DNA from 4 places in the Paenibacillus sp. URB8-2 genome. Region 4 is predicted to be linked to each of the others. Evidence: riboswitches for the same ligand, from Rfam matches in the RefSeq annotation. Region 4 holds a riboswitch; each other region holds the start of a gene.
What was found. A riboswitch is a leader RNA that binds a small molecule or an ion and turns the genes downstream of it on or off. The one in region 4 is predicted to bind cyclic di-AMP.
Positions count from the first base shown of each region.

Region 1 (7,622 bases), 2.5 Mb from region 4:
TGAAATTCAGCCCCGTTTGGCCGATATGGCCCGCCGCAGTGTGGCGATGAATGCTCTTCAGGAGAAGATAACCATTCATGAAGGGGATTTGCGGACGCTGCATCTTACGACGGGATATGGAGTATATGATGCCATTACGGTAAATCCGCCCTATATGCCGCTTAACGGCAGCGATCTGAAGCTGAACACTCATCAGGCGATGGCCCGGCATGAAATCGGATGCACACTGGAGGAGGTCATTCAGGCCTGTGTCCGGCTTGTCCGCACCGGCGGAAAGGTCAGTATGGTGCACAAGCCGCAGCGGCTGGTCGATATCGTAAGCTTGATGCGGAAGTATAGACTGGAGCCGAAGACGATCCGTTTTGTGCATCCACGTGCGAATCTGGAGGCCAATATGGTATTGATCGAGGCTGCGCGGGATGGAAAGCCGGAGGTACGGGTACAGCCGCCGCTGATTGTATATACTGAAGACAATGAATATTGTCCGGAAATTCTGGATATCTACTACGGTTCAAAAGAGGTAAAATCATGACTATTCAATGCCAAAGCAGCTTTCAGCAAAAAGAGGCGGATGTTCAGCAGAAGACAGGCACCTTATTTCTCGTAGCGACACCGATTGGCAACTTGGAGGATATGACGTTCCGGGCTGTCCGGACGCTGAAGGAATGCGATATTATCGCCGCCGAGGATACCCGGCAGACGCGCAAGCTGCTCAGCCATTTCGACATTTCTCCCGGCCAGCTGTTCAGCTATCATGAGCATAACAAGGCCGCCAGCGGTCCTGAACTAATACGCTATATAATAGAAGGTAAAAATCTGGCATTGGTCAGCGACGCTGGTCTGCCGGCTATTTCCGACCCGGGCGCCGACCTGGTCGCGCTCGCTGTCAGTGAAGGAATTCCGGTCGTTCCTGTACCCGGAGCAAATGCAGCGCTGTCCGCGTTGATCGCTTCCGGTCTCCCGACGAACACTTTTACTTTCGTCGGGTTTCTGCCCCGGGAGCGTAAAAGCATCCAAGCGGTGCTTGCCCCGCTGCGCGCCGCCCAGGGCACTCTCCTTTTCTACGAGTCGCCGCACCGGGTAGCGAAGACGCTGGTTCACTTGCGGGAGACTCTCGGCAACCGGCGAATCGTTCTGGCACGCGAGCTGACGAAACGATACGAAGAATTCCTGCGAGGGACCATTGAAGAATGCGCCGAGTGGCTTGAAGAACACCCGCCGCTTGGGGAATATGTCATCGTCGTTGAGGGAGAAAGCTTAGAGGAAGCTTATGAGGCTGATTCCGCCTGGTGGCGCGCGCTCAGTATCGAGGAGCATGTCGCCTATTACGAGGCCGCCGGTTCCACCCGCAAGGACGCCATGAAAAAAGCCGCGTCCGACCGCGGCGTCGCCAAGCGCGATATTTATAACGCGCTGCTGGAGGAGTAGCTGCACCAAGCGCTGAAGGAAGCGATTCCCGAAGGGAGAGTGCGAGAGAACGGCGGAGTAGCAGCATGAACCAGTCGAAGGAAGCACAAAAGTAAAGCGATTCCCGAAGGGAGAGCGGGAAAGCGAGTCGAAAGCAGCAGTCCACGGAGTCGCACCGAGCGCAGAAGTGAGCGAATCCCGAAGGGAGAGCGGGTGTTCTCCGCCTTCGTAACTCGGAGCACCGTCAGCACGCATGAAAGGCCCTGAGGCCGATTCCGTCAGGAATCGCCCGAGAAGGACCGCTCCTACCATCCAAAGCAGCTTCCTCCCGCCAACTCTCCGCACCTATCCAACAATTGCGGGTGTCCAGAGGGCGTAGCCCTTGGGGCCCTCCTGAAAGTTTTCCAAAGGAAAACTCACTTCGGAAGCATAGGCTTGGGGAGGGTTTGGGAGGGGTCCCCCACAAAAAAAATACCCCCCGCATTCGCGGGAGGCTAAGGAGATATAAAAAAGGTTAGAATTAACAATTTGATTATTTCCATTATAACCGATTTAATTTAATTTGTCACAGGGGCAGGGATAGCAGAAATGCATTCATGGCAAACAATTTTTCCTTTAAAGTAAGTCACGTTCTCGGCATTACCGCAAAAAATACAGGCAGGCTCGTATTTTTTCAGCATGATCCGCTCACCGTCCACATAGATCTCAAGAGCATCTTTTTCTCCAATACCCAACGTACGGCGCAGCTCGATCGGAATGACAACCCGTCCCAGTTCGTCTACTTTTCTTACAATGCCTGTTGATTTCATCATAACAATCGTTGCTCCTCTCAAATAATCAAAAAGTGTCACTATTCGACAATCTTCTCTGTTTTATGGTACATATAATACCAACCATTCCCAAAACAGTCAACCTCTTTTTAGAGGATGAATTATTTTCTGATATGACAAGGTTTCTGGAATGGCTGCACTTCAATATATATAATAACTATCTAAGAGGTACAAGTAAAATGTCGAAATGGAAACTAAATGTTCAACTTTTTTCGACAAAATGTGACGAAATCTTCTTTTTTATTAGAATAAATCGGAATAAGTCGATGTTAAAGATAAAGGAGCTGACTTCATGCAGCAGCCGCTTACGGAAGAAAAAGTATTTAAAGATCCGGTTCACAATTACATCCATGTACAGGATACGGTGATTTGGCGACTCATTAATACAAAAGAATTTCAGCGTCTGCGCCGTATCCGCCAGCTCGGAACCACCTACTTGACCTTTCACGGCGCCGAACACAGCCGGTTCTCCCATTCGCTTGGGGTATATGAAATTACGCGGCGCATTATTTCCCAATTTGAGCGCAGCGGTTATAAAGACTGGATTCCCGAGGAAAGGCTGCTTACGCTGTGCGCGGCGCTTTTGCATGATTTGGGTCACGGACCGTTCTCCCATTCTATAGAAGAAGCTTTTCAAATGAATCATGAAGACTGGACATGCCGGATCATATTGGAGAACACTGGTATTACTGAAATTTTGCAGGAAGTGGAGGAAGATTTTCCGCAGAAGGTAGCTTCGGTTATCTGTAAAAAATATGAGCATGACATTGTGGTCAATTTGGTGTCGAGTCCGCTGGATGCCGACCGGATGGATTATCTGCTGCGCGACGCATATTACACCGGGGTTAACTACGGCACGATCGATATCGATCGTATTTTGCGGGTGCTTCGTCCATATCACGGGCGGGTAGTGGTCAAGGAATCGGGGATGCATGCAATTGAGGACTATTTAATGTCCCGTTACCAAATGTATTGGCAGGTCTATTTTCATCCGGTTACGCGCAGCTCGGAAATTATTTTGCGCCAGGTATTCCGCCGGGCCAAGCAGTTGTTTCAAGAAGGCTATTCCTTCCGTTTTATGGTGGAGCCGCTGACCGATTTATTTCGCGGTAAGGTAAATGTGCAGCAGTATTTGCAGCTGGATGAGGCGCTTGTGCAGGCGACATTTATGCAGTGGACCACGGAACAGGACGAACTGCTGAGCGACTTGTGCAGCCGCTTTATTCATCGTAAACTGTATAAATATGTAGAGATGGAAAGCCTGGACATGGAAACAATTGACGAAATTCGCCGCAGCTTTGCCTCGGCCGGATTGCACCCGGAATACGACTTGGAAATTGATTTTCCGACAGATTTACCCTATGATGTATTCCGTCCGGGAGAGGGCTTTCACGGTAAGCAGATTCTTCTGCTGGATCGTCAGGAACGGCTTCGCGAAATCTCCGAGGTGTCGGATATCGTCCGCTCTATCAGCGGGATTCACCGGGGGCGATATCATTTATATTATCCGCAGGACAAGCTCGAAAAAGCGCTTCCGATGCTGCCGAATTCGATTAAGGATTTGTTTGATATACGGTGAAAAATAGCAAAGAAAGGGGAAGTGGTTATGCAGCTTTTCGACACCCACACCCATCTGGATGCTCCGCAATTCGACGGCGACCGCGAGGAAACGATTGCACGGGCGGTAGAGGCGGGAGTAAGCAAAATGATCAATGTCGGCTTCAACCGGGAAACGATTCCAACCACGATGAAGCTGGCCGAATCGTACGAGTTTATTTATGCGGCAGTGGGTTGGCACCCGCAGGATGCCATTGATATGAAGGACGGGGACCTTGATTGGATCGCCTCGCTGTGCAGTCATGAAAAAGTCGTGGCTATTGGGGAAATTGGGCTCGATTACTACTGGGATACTTCACCAAAAGAAGTTCAGCATACCGTATTCCGGCGGCAGATCGGGCTGGCACGGGAGCTGAATATGCCGATCGTCATTCATAACCGGGATGCCCACGAAGATGTGGTCCGTATTCTCCGCGAAGAGAAGGCTTCGGAAATCGGGGGGATCATGCATTCCTTCTCGGGTAGTTGGGAGACAGCCAAAATGTGCCTCGATCTCGGCTTTTACCTCTCCTTCGGAGGACCGATTACGTTCAAGAACGCCCGGGTGCCCAAGGAGGTGCTGGCGCAGGTTCCGCTGGACCGTCTGCTGATCGAAACGGACTCCCCGTATCTGACGCCCCACCCCTACCGGGGCAAGCGTAACGAGAGCGCTCATGTTAAATTGGTAGCAGAGGCGGCAGCGGAAATAAAAGGAATTGAATTGAATAAAATGGCTGAAATTACGTACAAAAATGCACTGGGATTATTTGGTATTTAGTGAAAACGGGAGAAAACCGGCTAAAAAAATGAGAATGAACGAAAGATTAAAGATTTTTAACAAAAAAACGGGTGTTTATTACATTAATTTAACCATTTTCTTGAGCTTATCTGGTTGAAGTGTGCTTTACAACATGCATCGAAACAGGATATTATCTTGTCAGTGCAGTGAGCTGTTGTTACTGAGACAGCTGCTGATTCATAAATCGTCTCGCTGAGTCTCCATATGGAGAACGGGGGAACCAATATCGCTTTGCCGTATGCCTAAAGCCTTACATAAGAGTCATCAGGTTGGCGTTGCAGGCTGTATTTGATTTCTTCACGTGGTCTTTGGGGTGAATTTAAAGGCAATCGCCATGAGCGGTTGACCTGAGATAGGGCGTCTCTCTTTCGTCCGAACCCGACAGCTAACCCCGTAAGCGCAAGTAAGAGAGGAAACCTCGTGCGTTTGGCCGTTTATTCGGACATCCCAAGAAGCCACGAAAGAGTCCTCTAATCAAGACTCTTTATTTAGGCTTCTTTTTGTTTGAATTAAACGTATTCGCCTGTGAACTGTTATATAACAGGCGGAAGATGCCATGCCGGGCAGGCGATTTATGAGCAGGATGCGAGAAGCCGCGAATAGTATCGTGTCCTGTGACAATCTCTTGTAGTTTCGCTGGAACCAGCAGTACGGTTTACGGTTCGGGCGGGCTATGTAAGGAGGATGTAGAAGATGGGCGTATTCCAACCCGAAGTATCCCATGATTCGCAATCATCCAGCAGGTCTTATGCATTACGGTTACGTCTTGAGCAGGTGAATTTACGCACCTGGGCACTTGCGGGCGTAATCGGGGTAGCTATCGCGCTGCTTATTCTGCTGTACGTACACTCTCAAAGCAGCAAACAAATTGTTTTAGTGATAGACGGGCAGGTTCGTGCTCTGGAAACGCGCGAAGCGCTTCTGGGCGAGGCTCTGGCCAAAGAAACAATCTCGTTGAAACCGTACGACAAATTATCTGCGGGTCTTGGCGACGAGATCGAAGACGGCGACCGGATCGTCATTGACCGGGCGCAGGAGATCACTCTGACTGAAAATGGACAGACAAAAACGTTCTATACGACTGAGGATACGATCGGTCGGGCCATGAACAGTCTGGGCATTACGCTGAATGCCCACGACAAGGTTTTTCCTTCGCTAGACACCGCAATCTCCGCCAAAACGGAAGTCAAGGTCATCCGCATCAACAAGCAGGTTGTACAGCGGACCCAAAGCTTGCCTTTCCGGGTTATCAAGACGGCGGACCCCTCCCTAACCGTAGGGACAGTACGAGTAGCACAGGCCGGCAAGCCCGGCGCCATTATCCAGCATATCGAGAAGACTTATCAGGACGGAAAGCTTGTCTCGATGCGCATGGTTGGTAAAGAAGTGCAGAAGGTGACCAAGGATAAAGTGATCGCCATTGGTACGAAAGCCTTGCCTAAAGCCGCAGTCGTGAAAGTTTCTTCCGTTAGCAGCACCACTTCCAAAAAGACCAACGTCAGAAGCAGCAATGTCGCCAGCAAAGCCGGCGTGGACTTCGAGTACAAAAGATTGATTAAGAATGTTTCGATGACGGCATATTCTTCGGAAGAACCGGGAATCGGCACACGTACCGCTTCCGGAACGCGCGTAACGGAAGGGCGGACCATTGCAGTGGATCCTAATGTGATTCCGATCGGCTGGTGGGTGTATGTCGAGGGACTCGGATTCCGACGCGCTGAGGATACCGGCGGAGCCATTAAAGGCAATAAAATCGACGTTTATTACGATTCGCTGAGCCATGCCCGCAGTTTCGGCCGCAAATCGCGTGCCGTTTACGTGATCGGTCCGGTTAAACCGGAGCTGGATTAATGATTTTGCAAATTTAGCAGCAATACGCTATAGTGATGTAAGCTCGTCACTTATATAATTCTTAGTCAAAAAGAAGAGGAGCGAATCCTCTTCTTTTTGCTTTTATTTTTTGTGGTAAAGGCGGGGGATAGGGCCGCTGCGGGAGGAAAAGATAAACAATGATTAAAGAATTAATTGTCGTCGAAGGCAAAAGCGATACCGTCGCCGTCAAAAGAGCGGTCGATGCCGACACGATCGAAACGGGCGGTTCGGCGGTGGACAGCCGGGTAATCGCCAAGATCAAGCTTGCGATGGAGCGCCGCGGCGTTATTATTTTGACCGACCCGGATCATGCGGGAGAACGGATACGCAAGATTGTTTCGTCGAAGGTGCCTGGCTGCAAGCATGCTTTTATTCCGGAGCAGGATGCGACCTTGAAAGGCGATATCGGCGTCGAGAACGCATCGCCCGAGGCGATTCGCCATGCGCTGGAGCATGTGCATACCTCCTTCGAGGGAGCGCCGGTGCTGATCGGAATGGACGATCTTCTGGCTGCGGGGATGATTGTACACCCTAATGCCGCGCAGCGGAGAATGGAGCTGGGCAACCTGCTGGGCATCGGTTACTGCAACGGCAAGCAATTGTACAAGCGGCTGTCGATGTTCGGCATTACGCCCGAAGAGTTCGCAAACGCGGTGATGCAAATCGAGCAGGGAGGTCTATCCTTATGAGCGGCAGGGAAGAAATTTCATCCCCAAAAAGGACAAAAGAAATTATCGCGGCTCACGGATTTTCGTTCAAGAAGAGCCTGGGTCAGAACTTTCTGATTGACCAAAATATTTTAAATAAAATTGTAGAGGCGGCCGCTCTGGACGAAAGCACGGGCGCTCTTGAGATCGGCCCCGGCATCGGCGCGCTGACCGAGCGTCTGGCGCAGATGGCGGGTGCTGTTACGGCTGTAGAGATCGACCAGCGTCTGATTCCGATACTGCAGGAGGTGCTGTCTCCGTATCCCCATGTCAAGATACGGCATGCCGATGTGCTTAAAGTGGATCTGCACGAACTGTTCAGTGAAGATTTCGCGGAAGTGAGCAAGGTCAGTGTGGTCGCCAATCTGCCTTACTATGTGACGACCCCGATTCTGATGAAGCTGCTGGAAG
Region 1 covers NZ_AP023239.1:25,454-33,075, forward strand. The annotation lists gene PUR_RS00115 (tRNA1(Val) (adenine(37)-N6)-methyltransferase) at 1-532, shown strand, start outside; gene rsmI (16S rRNA (cytidine(1402)-2'-O)-methyltransferase) at 529-1,428, shown strand; gene PUR_RS00125 (AbrB/MazE/SpoVT family DNA-binding domain-containing protein) at 1,965-2,219, opposite strand; gene PUR_RS00130 (HD domain-containing protein) at 2,530-3,816, shown strand; gene PUR_RS00135 (TatD family hydrolase) at 3,844-4,611, shown strand; cyclic di-AMP (ydaO/yuaA leader) riboswitch at 4,813-5,047, shown strand; gene PUR_RS00140 (resuscitation-promoting factor) at 5,326-6,483, shown strand; gene rnmV (ribonuclease M5) at 6,642-7,193, shown strand; gene rsmA (16S rRNA (adenine(1518)-N(6)/adenine(1519)-N(6))-dimethyltransferase RsmA) at 7,190-7,622, shown strand, end outside.
Region 1: another riboswitch for cyclic di-AMP. It lies ahead of PUR_RS00140 (resuscitation-promoting factor); the one in region 4 lies ahead of PUR_RS14370 (APC family permease).

Region 2 (7,622 bases), 1.1 Mb from region 4:
TTTCGGACACCACCATTGCGGAGCAATTACACATCCACACCAACACGGTATATCTGGTCCGTAAGACCTTTTCGGAAAAGGGATTACAGGCTGCTGTCGAACGAAAAAAGAGACTGACACCGCCAAATCCTCCAAAGGTTACCGGCGAACTGGAGGCGAAAATCATCGCGCTCAGTTGCAGTACTCCGCCCGCTGGAAGAAGTCGGTGGACCCTTCGACTTTTAGCAGACAAGACCGTTGAACTGGGTTACATTGACAGCATTTCGTACGACACGGTGGACCGCATTTTAAAAACGAACTCAAGCCCCATCTTCGTAAGTGTTGGTGCATTCCACCGAAGCAGAATGCAGCGTTTGTGGCAGCCATGGAAGATGTATTAGAGGTCTACCATTTACCCTACGACAGCGAATGTCCCGTGATTTGCATGGATGAGAAACCGTTCCAACTGCTGGATGACGCTCGAAAACCGATCCCGATGAAGCCCGCCAAGCCGCTGCGTGAAGACTCCGAATACGTACGTCATGGGACCTGCAGTATCTTTATCTTCACTGAACCGCTTGTGGGCTGGAGACACGTCAGCGTTCGTCCTCGCCGCACAAAAATGGAATGGGCGGAGCAAGTTCGAGAACTGTTAGACGTACATTACCCGAGTGCACCCAAAATTCGTTTAGTGATGGATAATTTAAACACGCATTCGATCGCCTCGTTGTATGAAGCCTTTGAACCGGAAACCGCCTTGCGTCTAGCCAAACGGCTCGAAATTCATTACACCCCCAAACATGGCAGTTGGCTGAACATTGCTGAAATTGAGCTGAGCGTAATGACGCGCCAATGTTTAGCAAGACGAATTCCGTCAATAGAAGAATTAGCAAGCGAACTGACCGAATGGGAATCTGCTCGTAACGCTTCTCAAAGAGGTATAGATTGGCAATTCACTACCGAAGATGCACGGATAAAACTTAAAAGGCTTTACCCACAATTTAAAGACTGATGCTGTACTAGCAGCTCATCCGACACTATAATTCGAAAAGATAGGTCAAACCAAAAACAGCAAGAAACTATCCTTCAACCAACAAACAATAATCATAAAAGTCATGATATCATTAATATGAAGTAATCCTCGGTGTCCCCAAAGCCATATACCATTTCTTGAACTCGGATGAGTAATTCGTAAGTATTTGCAGGTTAAACTTTTCATCTTCAGCCATAACTGAATTATGAAAAAGCCCAGAGTAATAACTGGTATACAATTGTTGGCCGTTTTGATCAGATTCTACTTCGTAAGCAGAGATGTACAGCAAAACAGGATCCAACAAAGCACTCATTTCTCTTCCCTCAATCATCCATCCCTCAATGCTGATATTCCAAAAACCAACAATCCCTAATTTCTCCAGATTTGCAACTGTATCTTTCATCCATGATTCAGCTGCAGGTAGTGCCTTTAGTCCGCTGACGCGATTTTGAAGCACTAAGGAGCACTTTTTTCCATTGTTATCATCTATTGGACTCTGTACATGCTTATCTGCATATAACTTTGCGGCTAAAGACTCTAATTCCGCTTTATCACCTTCAAAACTAACACTTGTAACGATCGTTCGCTCTTGATCCGACAATAGCTCATCAGCCAATTGTGACAAAAACTGCAAGTCTTCAATGGTTTCAGAAATGACATGTGGCTTACTGGAGTTAACGCTCATGGCGGCAGTTGTAGCAGCCAAAATCAGAAAAGTAAGTATTTCGCTCAATCATTATACCTCCATTTACCAATAGATGGACTCGCCCATCTATTTTTGTTAAGCGTTAGAATTAATACTACTTTACTTTAAAATTATGTGGAAATCATGTAGACAGGATTCTAGTCGAGGATAAATACTCGGATGCAAAATATTCAGACATAGAATAAGGAAACTATATAACCAAATAAAGCAAGCCATCCATATCAAGCATCATAACATCGAGTTAAATAATATCAACGGAATTCTTCTTGATAATAGATCATATTTCTTGTCCTTTACCAGCCTCTTCAACCTGGGATCCTTTCCTTCATTAAAAAATCCGGATTAAGTTCCTCATATTTCCATTCATCTGTCGAACTTCAGGACTATGTTCATTGGTTTAATTATCACCGAATCCACGGTACATTGAGGTATCTTACTCCTGTACAAGCCAGAAAAGCGCCCTCATAATTATTGTTCAGTTTAGGGTTGACTATCCATTAAGAACGAAGCGGATGGTGCTGCTTGATATAACTAGGGTAGGAAATGTGGAAGCTTTAGTGGAGCAGACGTCTACTATCGTAATCGAGCCTGATAAGCGACATGAATTAAACAGGAGCCTTCTACGTAGCAGGCCCCTGTTTAATTCAAGTCTGACTTTTATTGTCCAATAATTTTCGTCTATGATTAAACTCTTCATCACTGAGTTCACCATTGGCATAACGTTCTTTTAATATCATGAGGGGTCCATCATCCACTCTGTATTTCCTCATTAGCAATCGGATAACTACATAAATTGTTATGCCAATAGCAATGATCAGAAGAAGTAAACCAATCACCATGATGAAGCACATCATGGTCATCTTGGAACCATACATCATTGCACATTCCTCCCATCACTAGCATTTTCATTTCGCAAACCAATTATTCCCTTAGTTCCAAACTCCTTAAATGCGAAACGAGCCTTAGAAGCTATTCATTCGTAAAGCCCCTATTTATTTTTATTTTTGAAATGAGTATTACTGCATTCTATCTGTCCCCAACAACTCTCCACCACTCTCTTAGGGCCTTCAAATGAAAAAAGACAAGCCCGTGTGAATAAACACGAACTTGCCCTTATTGTCCTATTGGTTAGTCACTTATCATTGTTCGGAAACTCTTATCATTCACCACTCGCCGAGCGGTAACGTAACGATTTTGGTAGTATGATTCCGATAACTTACTTATTCTTACTCCTTTGCTGCTGGAGGCGTGTGCAAACTGATTATTACCGATATAAATTCCTGCATGAGATACTCCCTTACCGAAGGTATTAAAAAACACCAAATCACCTGATCGCAAATTTTCTTTAGCTACCGGAGTTCCTTCCTTGGCCTGGGACTGGGATGTACGCGGAAGACTATTTACATTAAACTTTTTCATTACATATAAGATAAACCCTGTACAATCGAACCCTGAAACAGTAGTTCCTCCCCATAAATATGGGGTTCCAATTACTTGTTTCACTGTGCTTTGAAGCTTGATTTCACTTGCAAAGATTGTGGGTGCTGTTGAAGTAAATAAAACTGCAGCTCCTATTAGAGAAATGATGACTTTCTTCAGAACCTTATTCTCCCTTCAATGCCTACGGAGTTAGCTGAGGGTTCGGTTAAAGGTTCCCTATACTCTCTTGATTACAAGAATAATTCACCCGGAATGGTTCCCCCGTTTTCAAAACGAAATTCGGCAGCAAGTTAATATTTTGTAACTATTTCTACTTTATAATATTTAGAAGACGCCTGTCAATACTTTCTCTTACTCGTTTGTTTTATTTTCGATCCACATAGTTCCTACATATTTTTGTAGTACAATTTGCTCTAAAATCTTAATATAACAAGGAAAGATAAGGCAATGGGGAATATCAGCTACTTACGAGTAAAAATCCTTTCTACTACATTTCTATCAAATACAAATAAAGATATCTAAAACTAAAAGCAACAAAATTGTAATGACTATTCACTTTTTTCGTTTACGACCCTACTAGTCAATGATATGAGAAATCTGATAATTAGTCCAAAGACCCATATCCTGCCTTACTATCTTAATTTACCAAAGCACGCTTTATAGAAGACTGCTGGATATACAAAGAATGCCACAACGAAAAAATATAAATTGTCCAAATCTTGCGGGAGTAATCCACTTTTCCCCTTCGATGTTGTTTCAGCATCTCTTTAACATAGATTATTTGAATCCACTGATCAATTCCACTGTTCTCGATTTGCTCGATCATGATGTCACCAATGGAAGTTTGTAACCACTTTCTTAAGGGTACAGGAAAGCCCAGCTTAGGACGGTCTAACACAGGAAAGGGAACTATACCTTCTAAGGCTTTGCGCAGCACATATTTAGTAGTTCCTTTTGCCACCAGTAGAGAGGCAGGAATTTTTCGAGCAATTTCAAAAACCTCTTTATCAAGAAAAGGAACGCGGACTTCTAAAGAGTGAGCCATACTCATCTTATCCGCTTTCATTAATATATCACCGGGCAACCAAAGTTGGAGATCTATTAACTGCATGCGGGTTATGTCATCCAGATTCTTATGTTCCTCATAAATGGCTCTCGTGATTTCCGTCGTAGGTTCCCAGTTTTTATATAGGTCAGGATGAAAATTTAGGACCATCCTTTTTTCATCTTCCGAAAAAATGTTGGCATTTCCGAAAAAGCGCTCTTGCAAAGGGGTCAGTGCTCTTCGGATATAATTCTTTCCATAAAATGAGAAAGGGATTTCACCTACATATTGTTTTAATCGTTTTTTTACTCCTGCAGGCATCCACGATAATGGTTTTAGCGAGTGAGGCTCCCTATAAATGCGATATCCACCAAACAATTCATCGGCTCCTTCACCGGACAGTGCCACAGTAACCTGTTCCCCTGCTAATTGTGCTAACCGGTAAACGGCAATGGCCGATGGATCTGCAATGGGCTCGTCCATGTGCCATACAGCTTTCATGGTATCTTCAAAAAAATGTTGAGCCGAAATCAGTTCCTCGAAATGATTTGTTCCCAGCGCTTCGGCGATTTGTCTAGCAACCACATTTTCATTTTGTTCTCCTTCAAAACCGACTGAAAAGGTTTTAACCGAACGTTGACTCGCTAAGAAACTTGCTATCGCTGTAGAATCAATACCACCAGATAAAAAGCTTCCTAGGGGGACATCACTCTGCGTGTGCAGTTTAACCGAATTCCTAAGACTGTATCTAATTTCTTCGATAAAGGTCTCAAGCGGACGATCCTCTGCTTCAAAGCTTGGCTCCCAATATCTCTGTTTTGTGATTCTTCCCCTGGAATCTATTTTCAAAAAATGACCTGGCTCGAGTTTACTGACTCCACGAAACATTGTAGCTGGCTGCGGAACGTATTGAAGTGTGAGATAATGCAGTAAACTTTTAGGATCGACTGCCGGATTAATATCTTCCACCGCTATAATACTTTTAATTTCCGATGCAAATACAAACTTCTTATGATCCAAGTAATAATAAAATGGCTTAATGCCAAAGTGATCCCGGGCAGCAAACATTTGTTTGTTTTTCCGATCCCAGATAGCAAAAGCAAACATTCCACGTAACTTATCTACACAGCGCTCCTGATATTCTTCATATAGATGGACAATAACTTCAGAATCAGTATTCGTTTGGAATCGGTGTCCCAATCCCTCCAATTCTATTCTTAAGGACTGATAATTATAAATTTCACCGTTAAAAATTAGCCAAAAGGTTTGGTCTTCATTGGATAGTGGCTGACTTCCATTCGATAAATCAAGAATTGATAATCTGGTAAATCCTAAACCGACCTGATTATCGATGATTCGGATTCCGGTGTGATTAGGGCCACGGTGCTGCATCATATGGGTCATTTTCCTTAACATGGATACAGTTGGCCCTTGGTCATTTTCAAATCTCATAATCCCTGCAATTCCACACATAAAAAAGTCCTCTCCTTATTTATAAACTACATATTGTAGTTTAATATACAACTTAAAGCACCTTCTTCAGTTGGTTAACCTTATTTCATAAACTACAATGCGTAGTTTTTAACTTTCAAGAAAAGCGGCTAGCTGCAGCCGCTTATGATAATGATGCTAAGCAATACAAATAGAATGGATGACATAACCACTGGGATTATTTCTAATACAGGAATTTTAATCTTAGCCTTCGGTTGAACCAGCTTTTGAATTCGATAATTAATTGCATCATCAGCGAAACCAACCCCAATAGGTCGTTTTTGTTTACTTCTGGAACATTTATAGAGCACACAAGCTAATTCATACGGTGATTTCATCTGACTAACCGCAAACTGATCCGCTTCAATTTCAGTCCAGACCATAATATAATGAGCTAGCTTTTTTAAGATGGGAACAAACGGTAAACTATTCTTAATGAGATGAATGATCAGTAAGCGAAGCGGATCAAACTTTTGAGCGTGGTTGTACTCATGTAATAAAACAGCAAGAATTTCGTGTTCTGTAAACTCTTGAACAAGCTTTGATGAAAGCACAATTTTCGGCCTGAAAAAACCCGAAGTGAGAGCTAATAACGAATCACGGTGAATGACGACAATCCGTCCATCTATAAAATCATACCGTTTATTAAGCCTGTTAGTTAAAGTGATATCACATTGAGTTTGCACAACCTTATTCCACTGTCGTTCTAGTCTGATCTGCTGATAAACCATGATTATGACTACAAAGAAGCTATACAAGATAATAATATTCAGTCCGACGAAAATCACTTGATGTAATATCGTCCTCTCTGCCAATGCAGAAAGACAATATTCCAGCAATCCCCATATTGGAGAATATCCTCTAAACTCATGTAAAACATATAAGATCATTTGACTCCATATTAGTAAACTAATAAGGATCATCAAACTAAGAGCCACTTGATGCTTTTTAATGCTCATTATCATTAACACCTTTGCGCCACTGCTCCAAGCGAGCCTCCAACAGCTTCATTAGTTCTGGGTCGGCCTCCTGTACAGCATCAACCATGTGGTTGACCATTAGGCCCCCAAAATCATGAATAAGTTCCTCGGTCACAATTCGCGTTTGCTCATTTATAAATGCCTCTTTACTTTGGATGGGTTCAAAATAACTGTGCTTAAACCTTCCCTTACCTACGGTTGTTTTCTTGAGATGACCCTTTTCAAAAAGCCGATTCATTACTGTCATCACAGCATTGTACGACAGCTCTTCTTTGAGAAGAGATTGTACTTGCTTCGCCGTGACTTTTGAGTTAGCCCAGATAATGTCCATAATTTGAGATTCAAGAGATCCAAAAAAGCGGTTTATCCCTTCTCCTTCTAAATTAATACGTTTAACCAACACGTTTTACCCCCTTCTCTCTAGATACTTTTGGAATAGAGAACTACTTAAAGGAGTATCTTCCAAAAGCTTATCTCCCCAAATAATCAACATAACGACTAATAAAACAAACAATAACATAATCCATTTCGTCATAATAGGACCTTGTAATCCTCCTGCATGTTTTAACTACTACACATTGTAGTTTCTTTTAGATCTATAGTCAACGGATTAGTGCTTAAAGTTATAATTACCAAAATTTATATATCTACAAACGTTTTAAAACTATGTTATGATGTGTCCCATATTTATTACAACCTGTTGGAGGGATAGAACATGAAGAAGAAGTCATTTATTTTCGTAGCACTAGCTGCCTCAATTTCTTTTGGTTCACTGAATGTTTCATCTATTTCCGCAGCAAGTCAATCTACAGCTGTCCAAACTAGTAATCTGCGAGAAAATGTGATTAACAGTGGAATGAAATATTTGGGCACCCCCTATGAATTTGGTTCCAGTCGCAGTAATACACAGACTTTTGACTGTTCCGATTTTGTAAGACAAGCCTACAA
Region 2 covers NZ_AP023239.1:4,190,706-4,198,327, forward strand. The annotation lists partial or broken gene PUR_RS19345 (IS630 family transposase) at 1-991, shown strand, start outside; gene PUR_RS19350 (hypothetical protein) at 1,104-1,745, opposite strand; gene PUR_RS26625 (IS3 family transposase) at 2,046-2,186, shown strand; gene PUR_RS19360 (SHOCT domain-containing protein) at 2,363-2,596, opposite strand; gene PUR_RS19365 (C40 family peptidase) at 2,847-3,317, opposite strand; cyclic di-AMP (ydaO/yuaA leader) riboswitch at 3,322-3,453, opposite strand; gene asnB (asparagine synthase (glutamine-hydrolyzing)) at 3,796-5,676, opposite strand; gene PUR_RS19375 (M56 family metallopeptidase) at 5,805-6,653, opposite strand; gene PUR_RS19380 (BlaI/MecI/CopY family transcriptional regulator) at 6,643-7,077, opposite strand; gene PUR_RS19385 (C40 family peptidase) at 7,390-7,622, shown strand, end outside.
Region 2: another riboswitch for cyclic di-AMP. It lies ahead of PUR_RS19365 (C40 family peptidase); the one in region 4 lies ahead of PUR_RS14370 (APC family permease).

Region 3 (7,622 bases), 2.5 Mb from region 4:
AAAAATACGCCCCTGTGCCAGGAAGCATTATGCTCCTGCGCAGAGGCGTATTGTTGTCTTGGCACTCATTTTTTCTCGGACAGCCACATGGCGATGTTGGCAATCTCCTCCGGAGCCAGCTTATCATTGAAGGAAGGCATTTGTCCCCGTCCTTTGGTAACGATGCTGTAAATCTGCTCGGCCGTATGCTCGCTGCCTTCCTTTTGCAGATTGGGTCCGACTCCGCCCTGAAGCTGATCGCCGTGGCAGGTGATGCAATTGGCTTTAACTGTCGCTTCCGCTTTGGCGGGATCAGCCTTAACGGTCGGCATGGTCGGATTGTTCTGCTCGGCGACCTGCTCTTTTCCGGGCAGTGTGAACATCAGTATAACCGCAAAGGCGCAGGCAGCGAAAAATAATCCGCTCATGATCCACTTTTGCATCCCCAATCGTCCTCCCCTATGTAAGCTGCTTCTCTAATTATAACGGATGGTGAAGCGTTATCATAGGGTTTGTGACAAAAAAATGAACGGTGGTCCGTCCGATTCAGCTTTTATGGAGGGATTTATCATAGACCATGCAGTAAAAGGGCTTATCTCCATTTGGCGTCCGGCGTTCGTAGGTATCGGTGATCGTAAAGCCGCATTTGCGGTAGGCCCGGATGGCTCTTTGATTCCAGGTAAGAACTTCAAGATCGACCTCTCGACTGGGATATCGTTTCAGCGCCTCTTTTACAACCGCTCCCACAAACAAATGGCCGAGGCCATGCCCGCACAATTCGGGACGCATACCGATCCCCAGACGCACCGTGCCTTCCATCGGAAAAAGCTGGGCGAAGCCGCAAAGTTTGTCCTCTTCGTTCAATACCGAAACATACTGCTCCCTCCGAATCCGCGGATCTCCGAATTCAATGCCGAGCGCCTCCATTTGATCCCAAGACAGCCAGCCGTAAATATTATAGGGCGCCTTGTATTCCCAACCGCAGATATCCCTGGCATGCGCAGATGTCATGGGCCCGACATGAAAGATGATATTAGAGCTAATCATACGTTCAGCGACCTCCTCTCCCCGCAGGGGAAAACCTTTTATATTAAATTATATACAAAAAAAGGTGATTTCGACGCAAAAACTTTGCAGTTAGGAGAGAACCTGGCGAGCGAATAAATTTTAGGAGTTTGGCCGAAAGCGCTCAGCCATGTTTGACGAATGCCGGAGGGGGTAAAATAAGAATAACACAAGAAAGAAACGGTTCCGCCATCCTTTTGGAGACGATGCCCGTTCTAGTTGAAATATTAGACTAAACGATAAGCGCGTAGCTTATAAGTTCTTATATTAAAATAAAAACCCCTCGCCGGGGTTAAATCCGGGAAGGGGTCCTATAGGGCAGTATTACTGCACATCATCATTGTCTTCAGAATCAACGGCTACGGATTGATAAGCGCTGGAGCCCATCACCCGTTTGGCGCCGACAAACCGGCTGACATAATAACTGTCGCTCAGGGAAGTGACGGTAACGCCTTTCGAAGAGGAAGCATGGGCGAACTTTCCGGAGCCGATATAGATGCCGACATGGGAAATGCCTTTTCCGGAAGTGTTAAAGAATACAAGATCGCCGGCTCTCAGATCGCTGCGGGACACGGCATCTCCCATTTTGAACTGGGAACCCGACTGATGCGGCAGATCGATGCCCATCTTATCGAACACGTACATGGTGAATCCGGAACAATCGAATCCGCTTGTGCTCGTGCCGCCGGATACGTATTTGGTTCCGATAGCGCCGTCAATCACTTTATCCATTTTCGAATCGGCAAATGCGCTGCCTGCTCCGAGTGTGAGAACGATGGAAAAGCTGAGGAATGCTGCCGCCAACTTCTTCTTCAAAAGATTTGACTCCTTCCAAATGCCTGCGAGGTTAGCTTAAGGATTCGGTAGAAGGTCCCCTATGACCCCTCTCTTGAACAGGAGGTCAATTCACCCAAAGATGGTTCCCCCGCTTCCCTGATGGTCAGGGAACTCGGCACATACTGTATAGTGTCCGGATTATAGTGGGTAGATCATGACAAAATTATCGTCAAAATGTTAATAATCATTACAAAAATGTTACTATAAACTCATTGCGCTTATTGTAACAAACCTTTTGTTGGTTGGCAATCACTTTTAACATAGTAAAATTCGATTTTGTAGCGCTTACATTTGTGAATTCACTTAGAAACACTGGATAAAAATCGTGTTTTTATGCTAAAAATTTTTTTTGGCGTTGTTTTTTGCAAAAGCTGGTTCAAGCCGCCGAAATAGGTGTATAGCTAAACTATATACAGAAAAAAGGAAAAACCCGGAAATGATTAGCGAGATCATGTTCCGGGCAAGAGATTAATCAATCGTAAGCCACGGCTTGGTATGCGTTTGTGCTCATGACACGTTTGGCGCCGACATAACGGTTGGCCCAATAGGACTGGCTAAGCGAGCTGATGGTCACGCCGCGTGAAGAAGAGGATTGCGCGAATTTGCCGTTGCCGACATAAATGCCGACATGGGAAACGCCGTTTCCGAGCGTATTGAAGAATACTAGATCTCCTGAGCGCAGTTTGCTGCGCGATATGGAAGTTCCTACTTTGAATTGCGCTTTGGATGTACGAGGAAGGGTAAGTCCTACTTTTTTGAAAACGTATTTGGTAAATCCGGAACAATCGAACCCGGCTGTGCTCATTCCACCGGTTTTATATGAGGTTCCCAAAGTTTTTGCAATAACAGTGTCCATTTTCGAATCTGCGAAAGCGCTTCCTGACCCCAGAGTGAAAACCATCACAAGGCCTATCGCAGCGGCTGCGAGTTTTTTCTTGATATGTTGACCTTTCAAAGCTTGTGTTCCCCTTCCAATGCCTGCGTGGTTAGCTTAAGGATTCGGTTTGAAGGTTCCCTATGACCTCTTTGTTACAAGATCAATTCACCCAAAAAATGGTTCCCCCGCTCCCCGGTGCCCGGGAATTTGGCTAGTTATGCACCAGAACAATCGACTTGATTCATCATCATACGACAAGATAACAAAATAGTTTTAAAAGATTACAAACTTGTCACCTCAACACAAGCCTCATTGTATCAGACGATTTGGGGTTTGGCAAATTTAATTTAGCGGACGAAATATTTGCCAATATAAAAATAAAAAAGAGTTCAGATTCCTGTCACGGAATTTGAACTCTTTTCGCCTGTTATGCATAAATGATAGGGTGTTTCTAATTATGAATCCTTCGTTTTGCTGCGCCATAGATGATATTGCGCCGACAATCCCCACATATCGAATAAAGTGGAAGGGAGAGGCGCAAGCTGCCTAATGAAGAGCGCGGGCAGTCCGGGACTGAGAAACCCCGTCACCGCAGATACAAGAAAGATCAAGAGCCCCCCTAACCCGAACAGAATCCGCAGCGCCGCGGAGGGCAAGAAGCAGCGCATTGCGGTCAGTAGCGAAGCAAGTATTCCGGTGCCGCCTGTGTAACCGAACTGCATATATAGCAGGATCAAGCGAATGATAAACACGTAAAGCAGCCATGCGAGAATATACGGAAGAATCTGCAGCAGCAGCCCCGGCTCCCAGTAGGATGACAGAATGAGTCTGTATCCCTTCGGCAGAAGCCAGTATAGGGGAAGAAGGGTCAGAACCCATTCGGCGGCGCTGAAGAGCAGAACGGGCAGCCCGTACTTTTTCATGCCGGGAAAAAAGAACAGCCCGCGTTCACCCCGGCTCTCCTGATGCAACTCATGCAGCAGCCCGGCTCGGATGAACGGCGTAGCCAGCAGGCGCACGCCCGCCAGAATAAGCAGTGTCCACAACCAACGCCGCACATCGGGTTCGGAAGACAGGCTGAGCTGGGCATCGATATAATACAGCAGCCTGCCTGCTGCACTGCCGCCGGCATTCTCGGAAGGGTAACGCAGCAGCGCGGGAACAACAGCCGACCTTACAAAGCGGTACAGAAAGTAGCCCCAGAGCAGCCGGTAGATAAAGAGCAGAATCAGTATATAGAGCTGTTCCTTGATGCTGCCCCAGCCGCGGATTATCCATTTTCTCATTCGATTCACCTCACCAGACGAAAATGCCGAGCACAGTTTCGATCGCGTTTGTCAGGCTTAGCGTCCAGCGGGAAACGAGGGCCGAGGGGAGAGCCGCTTTTCTGAAGTTGTTGATATGCTTGTTCTCCAGCAGGACTTCGTGACCCGGGTCCACCTCGGCCGAAACAAGAGGAGCCGCAGAGGAGAGCCGGAACGAAGTTTTCCCTCCCTGGCCATCCCAGACTTTATGCAGCGTGTGGCCGTCGGCGAAGGTGAACTTGACGCTCACGCCGGAATACAGGCTGCCCTTATTGGCGACGGTTGTCAGCGACTCGTAGACGCCGCTTTTACTTTTGCTTACAGTAATATCCTCAACGGAGAAATCGGGAGCGCCTCCGCCGTATACGTAACGGTCGAAGTAATCCTGCCACGATTTTTTGGTCACCTTTTCCACAATTTTTTGAAAATCGGCGGTGCCCGGGTGACGGAAACGATATTTGCGGGCATAAGAGGACATAATGGAATCCATTGTCTTGGCGCCGACCTGCCGTTCGATATCCTTGAGCACCAGCTTGCCCCGAATGTAGACGTTCTGGGTGTAGACATTCGCGCTGCCGTATTTCCAGGTATCCAGAGTCAGCGGCTTGGGTTTCGTAACGAGACTGGCCTGTAGAGGAAGATTGGAGGCGAGCCCGTATTCCTGCTGCATCAGCCTGTCCTCGGCATAGGAGGTAAAGCTCTCGTCCAGCCAGGCTTCCTCGAACTCGTTGCTGGCCACCATTCCATAGAAGTACTGATGCCCGATTTCGTGAATCACCGTCCGTTCCAGCGAAGTATCGGCAGAGCCGCTCTCCGCGCCGAAGGCGGTGATTAAGGTGGGATACTCCATGCCTCCCGCTCCATTGCCCGCTTTGGGCGGAACGACGATGGACAGCGTGGTATACGGATAGGGGCCGTACCATTTACTGAAAGCGTTCAGCGCAGCCTCGGCGGCCTGGAAATAGCGCTCCTCCAGATTTTTATGCAGGGGGTCCAGATACAGCTTGATCCGAACGCCGGGCACTTCCGCCGAGGAGTAGGCTTTTTCCGCATACACAAAGTCCGGAGAAGCGGCCCAGGCGAAATCATGCACGTCATCGGCATAAAATTGATATATTTTTCGTCCCTCTGCAACTTTGGCGTTCCTAACGGGAAAACCGGTTGCAGCCACGGTATAATTCGCGGGAACGGAAATGGCCACGCTGTATATCCCGAAATCGCTGTAAAATTCGGAGGTGCCGTGGTACTGGTGCAAATTCCAGCCTTCTTCCCCCCTGCCCCGCGCCCCTGCGGGCTCGTAGACGCTCAGCTTCGGAAACCACTGCCCTGCCATGACAAAATCGCCGGATTCCCCCATGCGGGCAAATATTTTCGGCAGACGCACTTCAAACCGCAGCTTGACCGTAACGCTTTCTCCGCCGTTCACCGGCTGCGGCAGATGGATCTTGATCAGGGTCTTGTCTTCCGGGTTGCCGTCGTCGGGCTGGACGTACTGCATCCGGTGCATCAGGGAGACGCCGTCGGTCGTTCGCACATCGGTCAGCGTTATCGATCCGAATCCGTCCTGGGGCATGCTGTCGCTGCGCAGCTTGCCGCCGGATTCTTTCATGAAGGTCGTGCTGTCTGATGCAAAGGCATTCGGGTACAGGTGGAAGTACAGATCGCTCACCGGGTTCTTGCCGGGATGGGTCCACGTTACCGTCTCGGCGGCGGTCAGGGTGCTTGTGCCCGGATCGAGCTGCACGCTGATGTGGTACTCCGCCACTCTCCGGCTGAGAGCCGGGGCGGAGTTGGCGGCCGGAGGAACGGGCATAGCGGGTTTGCCTGCCTGTTCCTGGCGGGGACTGGCCGGGGACTTGGCCGTTTCCGGAGCGGCGGTATAGTGGGAGACCGGGGAAGATCCGGATAGCGCCCATATTCCTCCGCCCAGCAGACAGAGGGCGGTCAGGGCGGCGAAGAGATAAGTCGTACGGAATCGTCGCTTCATACTGTAATTCCTCCCGTTGACAAGCTTCTACGGGATGTATATGTTGGCATTCGCCGTATTATTAGCTAAAATTAAATTATTCAAGAAGAAACGACTTCGCCGTCCTTTTAGAGACGGTACCGTTTCTCGTAGAAATATAAGACAAAATAATAAGCGCACAGCTTATACATTCTTATATTTCAAGAAGAAACGGCTTCGCCGTCCTTTTAGGGACGGTACCGTTTCTCGTAGAAATATAAGTCAAAATGATAAGCGCACAGCTTATACATTCTTATATTTCAAGAAGAAACGACTTCGCCGTCCTTTTAGGGACGGTACCGTTTCTCGTAGAAATATAAGACAAAATAATAAGCGCACAGCTTATACATTCTTATATTTCAAGAAGAAACGTCTGACAGCGTTCTTGAAGGACGCCTATAAACCATTAATTTATATACCAGGGAAGGGAGTGCGGCATGGACAACAAGCAGCCGGATGGCAAGAAGCAGATTGCTTTGAATATTGTGAACGCCAAAAGCAAGCATAAAGGATTCGGAGCGGGTTCGATCGAACTGAACAACGTGTCGCCTGTAATTATCGACGGAGGCGAAGCGGTCATCGACATTGGCGCCATGCACGCCAAGAGCAAGGTGGAGAAGGGGATCAAGTTCTCCATGAACCGCGAGGATGTGCAAGACGGCAGACAGGTCTGGGTGGTCTGGGTAGCCGTTGAACGCACGCAGGAAGGCCAGCATTACGCAGGGTTGACCGCATGCGAGATGTGGATTGACAGCGCGGCGAAGCGCGGCTGGAAGATCCTTGCGGATCATGTGAACAAGCTGGACTCAGCGCTTAAGCGGCGAATTGTTGTCGAGGGGCTCGGCGCGCAGGAGAAAGCGGCGCTGAAGTCGCTGCTCATCTCGCATAACGCGGACTGGTGGAACGCGTCGCCCGAGGAACTGAAGCAGGCCCTCGAAGGCTGAATACGGCGGTAAGATCTTAACCTTGTGCGGATATGAAGAACCGTTACACGCGAAAAAAGTACACGCGAAAAAAGGCTTCGCCTTTCCTTGCTTACAAGGAAGAGCGAAGCCTTTTATATATAGACATCGGGACAGCCGTTTCTACCGGCCGTTTGCGAACTTTCGCTTAAGCTGGCTGACTCTGGCCTGGCTGATGCCGAGCATCACGGCAAGTTCCTTCTGATTGGCGGAGGGATACTCCTGCATCGTTTGTTCCAGCCGATCGCGAAGTTCATCCGATTTGGTTCTCTTTTTGCCTGCGTAAAGATCCGAAGAGGGAACATGAATCTCCTCATCCGGCTCCTGTTGCGTTGCCTGGTCATCCAGACCGGGGTTCACCAGCTCCTGAAGGCAGCGGCCGCAGATGAATTGATCCTTGAAATAGATGACATTGTCCAGACTCCTGCAAAAGGTACATTCCGTTGAAGTGTATTTCCGCAATACAATAATGTGATCGTCCAGAATGAAAAACTCGATAGGATCCCCAATGTCGATATTGCGCGTCATACGGATTTCTACGGGAACCACAATGCGTCCAAGATTGTCTAAACTTCGGATCATGCCGGTATCCT
Region 3 covers NZ_AP023239.1:100,149-107,770, forward strand. The annotation lists gene PUR_RS00480 (c-type cytochrome) at 66-422, opposite strand; gene PUR_RS00485 (GNAT family N-acetyltransferase) at 526-1,026, opposite strand; gene PUR_RS00490 (C40 family peptidase) at 1,369-1,860, opposite strand; cyclic di-AMP (ydaO/yuaA leader) riboswitch at 1,866-2,009, opposite strand; gene PUR_RS00495 (C40 family peptidase) at 2,354-2,821, opposite strand; cyclic di-AMP (ydaO/yuaA leader) riboswitch at 2,842-2,981, opposite strand; gene PUR_RS00500 (hypothetical protein) at 3,214-4,044, opposite strand; gene PUR_RS00505 (M1 family metallopeptidase) at 4,055-6,049, opposite strand; gene PUR_RS00515 (YwhD family protein) at 6,505-7,011, shown strand; gene PUR_RS00520 (AbrB/MazE/SpoVT family DNA-binding domain-containing protein) at 7,153-7,622, opposite strand, start outside.
Region 3: another riboswitch for cyclic di-AMP. It lies ahead of PUR_RS00490 (C40 family peptidase); the one in region 4 lies ahead of PUR_RS14370 (APC family permease).

Region 4 (7,460 bases):
GATAAGCGCGCAGCACTTATATTATTTGCCCAAGGGTGCCCCTAAAGCCAACGGCTCTAGGGGCACCCTTTTCATTGCTGCGGAATTTTAATGAGTACCAGAGCAGGAAGCCGTCCTGTTTGCCAAAGCGAGTTCAATGATTATATAATTTTTCTGCACTATGTCTTCATGCCATTACTCCGGTCCGACAGGACAGAAAGGAATTATAACATTGAGCAAACCGAAAAAAAGCAGAACAGTCTCCCCAGCCCTGGCCCAAGAAAAGCTGCGGGCCGAACAGGAACGGCAGAAGAAGAAAACACATATCCTTTTACTAGGAGCGATCCTGCTCGTGGTCGTTCTTTTTGCTGCGATGTTTGTATTGGCTTCCAAAAATACGGGCAGCCCGGGAAGTTCCGCGAGTCCGGTGTCTTTTAAGTATGATGAGCTTCCAAGACTTGGAGCGGCGGATGCGCCCGTTAAGCTGGTTGAGTTCGGAGATTATAAATGCCCGGCCTGCGCCCAATTCTCCGGCGTTGTCAAGCCGCAGCTTGTGAAGGATTACATCGAAAAAGGCAAGGCTGCCCTGTATTTCGTCAATATGTCCTTCATCGGTCCCGATTCCGAGACCGCTTCCTTAGCGGCGTTGTCGGTTTACCATCAGAATAGCGAAGCGTTCTGGAAATATTACGATGCGTTGTATGCCAATCAGGGGGACGAGAAGACCGAGTGGGCGACCGAGGATTTCCTGGTTGAGCTTGCGCAAAAAGAACAGCTTGATGTCGATTACGATCTGCTGCGCAAGGACATTCAAGAGCGTACTTATGAGGATGAACTGGCAAGAGATAACGCGACAGCAAAGGACAGCCGTGTTACAAGTACACCGTCGCTGTTTATAAATGGTATAAAGGCCAATGAGCCTTTCAATCTCGAAGCGATCGCCAAGGAGATTGAGACGGCGGCAAAGGCGGTTGAGACGGAATGAAATCATTCTCCGGCTTCCTGAGTCGGTATGGTCTCTACCTGGCCTGGTTTGTATCCTTGGTTGCCACAGCCGGCAGCCTCTACCTAAGTGAGGTGTTGAAATACGAACCCTGCAAGCTCTGCTGGTTCCAGCGGATTTTCATGTACCCGCAGGTGCTTCTTCTTGGTATAGCGACCTATCGGAATGATAAGCGTATTGTTCCTTACGTGCTTCCGCTTAGCGTTATAGGGGGCAGCATATCGCTGTATCATTACGCGGAGCAGAAAATACCGGCTCTCGGCAAAGTACTTCCTTGCACCATCGGTGTGCCATGCACGAAAGATTATCTGAATTTTTTCGGTTTCATTACGATCCCGCTGCTGGCGCTGACGGCTTTTATCCTTATAGCCCTGATGCTGTGGAACGCCAGAGCGCGCGAGGAGGAGGAAACGGAAGAGGCGGAGGACGGAATCAACTCTTAACGGGGAAGTTTTCTTCCGTAATGGACATAAAAACCCGTGCTGCAGGGATAATACAAGATAATGAACGACATGATTATCTCTTGATGGGAATTTGCGTGAATTAGTCCGTTTTTCATTTCTTTTTCATCATTTTCACTGTTTACGGCTATGGCAATATAGACTAATATTAGACCTTGTGAGAAGTTGAATATGCGCTGAATTTTCCAAATGGAAAAACGGGGGAACCAACTTGACCGCCCAGCGGTCAACGGGGTGAATCGGTGCCGGGATGTTATCCGGTCCGTAGGGCTTCCACAGTCCGAATCCGCCAGCTAACCTCGTAAGCTACAGTGGGATATGATCATGCATAAGCATGCGGTCATTTCCGTATGCTTATTTTTGTGCCCTTATTTATGAAAATCCACCACTGAAAACGGCGCGCGGTATTACCGTTTCAACTCAACAAAGAGAGGAACTGTATCCAAATGGTAAGCAGAGTAAAACGACTATTGATCGGTCGTCCCAGAAAATCAACCGAACTCGACCAGGAAAAGTTAACCAAAGTGAAGGCACTTGCCGTTCTGTCATCGGACGCACTTTCGTCCGTCGCATACGGAACGGAACAGATTTTGATCGTGCTGATAGCAGCAGGTTTTACGGCTATCTGGTATTCTTTGCCGATTGCCCTCGCGGTACTGGGATTACTGGCAATTCTGATTTTATCCTACCGGCAGACGATTTTCTCTTATCCTCAAGGCGGGGGAGCCTATATCGTAGCCAAGGATAATCTCGGGGTTTCCACGGGACTGCTCGCAGGCGGTTCCCTGCTTGTGGATTACATCCTGACGGTTGCAGTTAGCGCCTCGGCTGGTACGGATGCGATCACTTCGGCGTTTCCGAATTTGCACGACCATACTGTGGCGATTGCGGTCACGGTAATCATCATTTTGACTATTATCAATCTTCGCGGCGTGACCGAGTCGGCTTCTTTCATTGCCGTCCCGGTATACTTGTTCGTCTTGTCTATCGTGGTTCTGATCGTCTCCGGTTTGGTCAAATATGCGGCTGGCGGCGGTCATGCCGCTGTTCCCGAAATCGGCAGTGCGGTATCCAATGTCAGTCTGTTCCTGCTGCTTAAGGCCTTCAGCTCCGGCTGTTCGGCGCTGACCGGTGTCGAAGCGGTATCGAATGCCATTCCGAACTTTAAGGCCCCAGCGGAAAAAAATGCCGCCAAAACCCTCATGATGATGGGTTTGATTCTGGGATTCATGTTTACCGGTATAACACTGCTGGCTTACTGGTACGGCATTACCCCGAACGCCAATGAAACGGTGGTTTCGCAAATTGCCGAATCGACCTTCGGACGGGGCGTCCTGTACTACTGCATTCAGGCGATAACGGCGGTCATCTTGTTCCTGGCGGCCAATACGGCCTACTCGGCCTTTCCGCTGCTGTCGTTCATGCTGGCTAAAGACAAGTATATGCCGCATGCTTTTATGGTCCGTGGCGACCGTCTCGGCTTCTCCAACGGCATTATTTTCCTGGGAGTGGCTTCTTGTCTGCTCGTTGCTGCATTTCACGGCGAAACCGGAAATCTGATTCCGCTCTATGCCGTCGGCGTATTTATTCCGTTCACTCTTTCCCAGCTTGGCATGATGATTCGCTGGTATAAGCTGAAGCCGGCTGGCTGGCGGACCAAATTTGCCGTGAATACGGTCGGAATGCTGACAACCCTTACCATTACGCTTATCTTCATTATTACCAAATTCTCGAACGTATGGGTGGCTTTCATCTTCCTGCCGATTGTTATGCTTATTTTCTTCCGCATTCATCGTCACTATATGAATACGGCAGACCAGCTCCGGATTCAGTTGGATAAAGATAAGCCATGTATTAAAGGAAGCACGATTGTTATCCCGGTATCCGCCGTAACGCGTGCGGTGCTTCATTCGATCAGCTATGCCAAATCGTTAACTGATAATGTGGTTGCCGTCTATGTCGGCTTCGACGAAGAAGAAATCCGCAAAATGGAGCTGAAGTGGGAGGAATGGAATCCCGGAGTGCGCTTGATCGTCCTTCGTTCCCGGTACCGCAGCATCATGCGTCCGCTGGTTAAATTTATCGATACGGTGGAGTGGAAGAATGCTTCGACGGATCATATTACGATTCTGATTCCGCAGTTTATTACCAAGCATTGGTGGCAGGCCGTCCTGCATAATCAGACGAGCGTATTTATCCGGACTTATCTCATGAATCACAAGGATATCGTCGTTGCGACGGTTCCGTATCATTTGAATAAATAATCGGGCAGACAGCCCGTTGGCAGAAAGCTGTTGCTGGAGAATGTCTCCGGCGGCAGCTTTTTTGGCAATATCAGAAAGTATAAGCTTCGCGCTTATCCTTAACCTGATATTATTACGAGAAACGGATGCCTTCCTCTTCCAGAGGACGGCGAAGCCGTTTCTTCTTACATGACTAAGCAGAAGCGGGGAAGTTATGATCTTTTATGTTGACACGGATAATGATAATCAATATCATTTGAGAAGACAAGGCTAAAAATAATATCCGTGGTGATATGGAGATAACAGGAAAGAAGTGAACTGTTTATGATGGAACGTTTGAATGTGAATCAATTAAGTATCGGCTATGCGGAGTCGATTATTGTAAAGGATCTAAACTTGTCGATTCCGACCGGGAAGATTACGGCTCTCGTGGGAGCCAACGGTTCGGGGAAATCGACGATCCTCAAAACGATGGCCCGGCTGATGAAGCCGGCCAGCGGCAGTGTGCTGCTCGACGGCAAGTCGATTCATACCCAATCGACGAAGGAAGTTGCGCGCCAGCTCGCGATTCTGCCGCAAAATCCGACCGCTCCGGACGGATTGACCGTTTCCGAACTGGTGAGCTACGGGCGTTATCCCCATCAGAAGGGCTTCGGCTCTCTCACTGTGGAAGACCGGAAGATCATTTCCTCGGCTATTGAAGTTACCGGGATGGGCGATTTCAGCGACCGGCCGATCGAACGCCTGTCCGGAGGACAGCGGCAGCGCGCATGGATTGCCATGGCGCTGGCCCAGCAGACGGATATCTTGTTCCTGGACGAACCGACGACCTTTCTGGATATGGCGCATCAGCTTGAAGTGCTTCAGCTTCTGCAGATGCTGAACGAGCGGGAGGGCCGGACGATTATTATGGTCGTACACGATTTGAACCACGCTTCACGCTTCGGCCAACATATGGTTGCGATCAAATCGGGCACCGTAGTCAGCGAAGGCGCTCCGGTAGATGTTATGACTCCGGACGTGCTGCGCGAAGTGTTCGGGATCGAGGCGGATATTGTCGATGATCCGCGGACGGGATTGCCGCTGTGTCTGCCCTACAGCCTTGCTAAGAGCAAGGCTGTCTAATTGAACCGAATCCATAGCTGAAAACTTAAAGCCGATTAACGGGCTCCTGTCATTGACAAGGGAGCCTGTTCGTTGTTAAAGTGAGGATTGCCTAAAGATATGTATAACAACTAAAGGAGCAAACCCATGGATATCGGCAAAATTCAAGAGGATCTGCAAAGGCTTGTTCCGTCCGGAACGATTAAGAGCCATGAATCGCTCAAAGATCATGTCTTCACCAAAATGGGCGGCCGGGCGGACATTCTGGCTGAGCCTTCCACTTACGAGGAAATTCAAGCGGTCTTTACATACGCTGCCGAAAACGGCATTAAGCTTACTATATTAGGGAACGGTTCAAACGTAATTATCCGGGACGGAGGCGTGCGCGGCATCGTTCTGCAAACGTCCGGATTAACCGGCATCAGCTTTAAGGACGATGTGGTCATCGCCCAGTGCGGAGCCCAAATTATTGATACTTCCCGTTTCGCACTTGAGCGGAAATTGACGGGTCTTGAATTTGCCTGCGGCATTCCCGGCACGGTCGGAGGTGCGCTGTACATGAACGCCGGAGCCTACGGCGGCGAGGTGGCCGATGTGCTGCAAAGCGCGCTTGCCATCGACAAGACCGGCGCCATCGTAAAGCTGGAAGGAGATGACCTGAAGTGGGGCTACCGGAAAAGCGTCTTCTCCAGCGGCGATTATCTCATTCTGGAAGCCCGTTTTGCCCTGAAGCCGGGAACCCACGAGGAAATTAAGGCGGCGATGGATAAGCTGACCGAGATGCGGGAGTCCAAGCAGCCGCTCGAATATCCATCCTGCGGCAGTGTCTTCAAGCGGCCTCCGGGACGGTTTGCAGGCCAGTTGATTCAGGAAAGCGGACTTCAAGGGACAAGAATCGGCGGAGCTGAAGTATCGAAAAAGCATGCGGGGTTCATCATTAATGCGGATAACGCTACGGCAAGCGATTATATCGGACTGATTCAGCATGTGAGAGAGACTGTAAAGGGGCGTTTCGGCGTCGAGCTGGAGACGGAAGTCGAGATTATCGGCGAAGAGCTGTAAAGTGATGACGGCTCCCGGCTTTGTTCTACATTTCTAATCTTCAAAAAAAGCTGCTGGGAATGAGGGGGGGCTAACCTCCATTCCCAGCAGCTTTTTGCTTGCTCTTACTCAAGCGCTAGCGTATATTTGGCCCGATCCGTTTGCGCTTGCACTCTTGTCTCATCCGCGGAAGTGAAAGCAAGGCCGCTGACTGCGATCTCGTAGCTCTGAAGCGGAAGGCTGACCAGTTCGCCGTCCGCGTTCATTGTTCTGCCCGTACCGTGCAGGATGAGCGCGCTGTCCAGATAATCGTCAATGACATCGACGGCATCCCGGTAATCAACACGTTCCAATTTAAAATAGATCTTGTCGCGATCCTCCAACTCCTGTTTTTCGATTACAATCGTTCCGCCTGTATGCCCGTTCAGCCAATCGGCAAGCAATTGTACATGTTCTTCCATCGTACGATCCCATCCTTTGCCACATTGTCAGTCTTAATCAGTAATTTACCCTGCTATGGCAAATTGAATCCATCTAAGTTGCCGCGACTCCACTTTTTCGAAAGAGGAAGGCGGAGAGGACAAAGCAGAGTAAAGTCAGCAGGGTCACGCCGAGAAATATACCCGAGGCCTGATAAATCCCTCCGGCGGCCGCGGCGCCTATCGTGGTTCCAAAATACATCAGGGTGTTCGCCAGAGCCGAGACCGTTCCGCGGGCGGTTTCCGACAAAGACTGGAGGGAGCTCATCATGATGGGGAACAGAATCCCGCCGATTCCGAAGATGACAATCAGCTCTGCCTTAATGCCGGTAATATTTCCCGTCAGTGAGAGCAGCGGAAACATTACGCTGTTGACCAGAATGCCCAAAATCAGTGTTCCGGAGCGTCCAAGCTTCTGGCTTAGACGGCTGCCGAACAGGCTGCCAAGCATGTTGCCGAGACCTAGGAACAGCATAACTTGGCCGATTTGGGCCACATTTAAGCCGAAATCGCCGGAAAGCCAGGAGCCGAGGAAGGAAAAGGCGGCAAAATTGCCGATCTGAAAAATAAAATAGGCGGCAAAGGCGGTAACCGCAATACGGGAAGAGAGCAGCCCGGCGTATGGCTTTAAGAGAGAAAGGCGGTCTGCCGATTGATTGTGGGGCGGAATGGAGGGCAGGAGGAAAGGAATCAGAAAGGTCAGGAGGAGGGAAAACAACCCGATCACGATAAACGGAAGATTCCAGGAATGAGCGGCGAAAAAACTGCCGATGGGGAGGCCCAGCATCTGGGCGATGGAGAGACCGGCGGTGGCGATGCCCATTCCCTGCAAAATCTTTTCCCTGGGGAGCAGGACCGGAATGGAAGCCCAGATTTGCGGGGATACGACGGCAGCGCTGACCCCGGCCAGAAAACGGAACAGAACCATGCTCCAGAAACCGACAGCGGCGGCGCATAAACCCGTAGAGAGGGAGAAGGCGGCCAACCCGCATATTATGACATGCTTTCGGTTCAGCCGGTCGGACACCGGGCCTGCCACCAGAGCGAACAAGGCGTAGCCGAACGCATAGGCACTGACCATCCAGCCGGAGCTTGCGGTCGATACATGGAACTCTTGACGAAGGACGGGAAGCAGAGGGCTGATCAGAAA
Region 4 covers NZ_AP023239.1:3,135,249-3,142,708, reverse strand. The annotation lists gene PUR_RS14380 (DsbA family protein) at 212-964, shown strand; gene PUR_RS14375 (disulfide oxidoreductase) at 961-1,425, shown strand; cyclic di-AMP (ydaO/yuaA leader) riboswitch at 1,608-1,766, shown strand; gene PUR_RS14370 (APC family permease) at 1,890-3,707, shown strand; gene PUR_RS14365 (ABC transporter ATP-binding protein) at 4,014-4,811, shown strand; gene murB (UDP-N-acetylmuramate dehydrogenase) at 4,938-5,852, shown strand; gene PUR_RS14355 (protein YmzB) at 5,957-6,292, opposite strand; gene PUR_RS14350 (MFS transporter) at 6,366-7,460, opposite strand, start outside.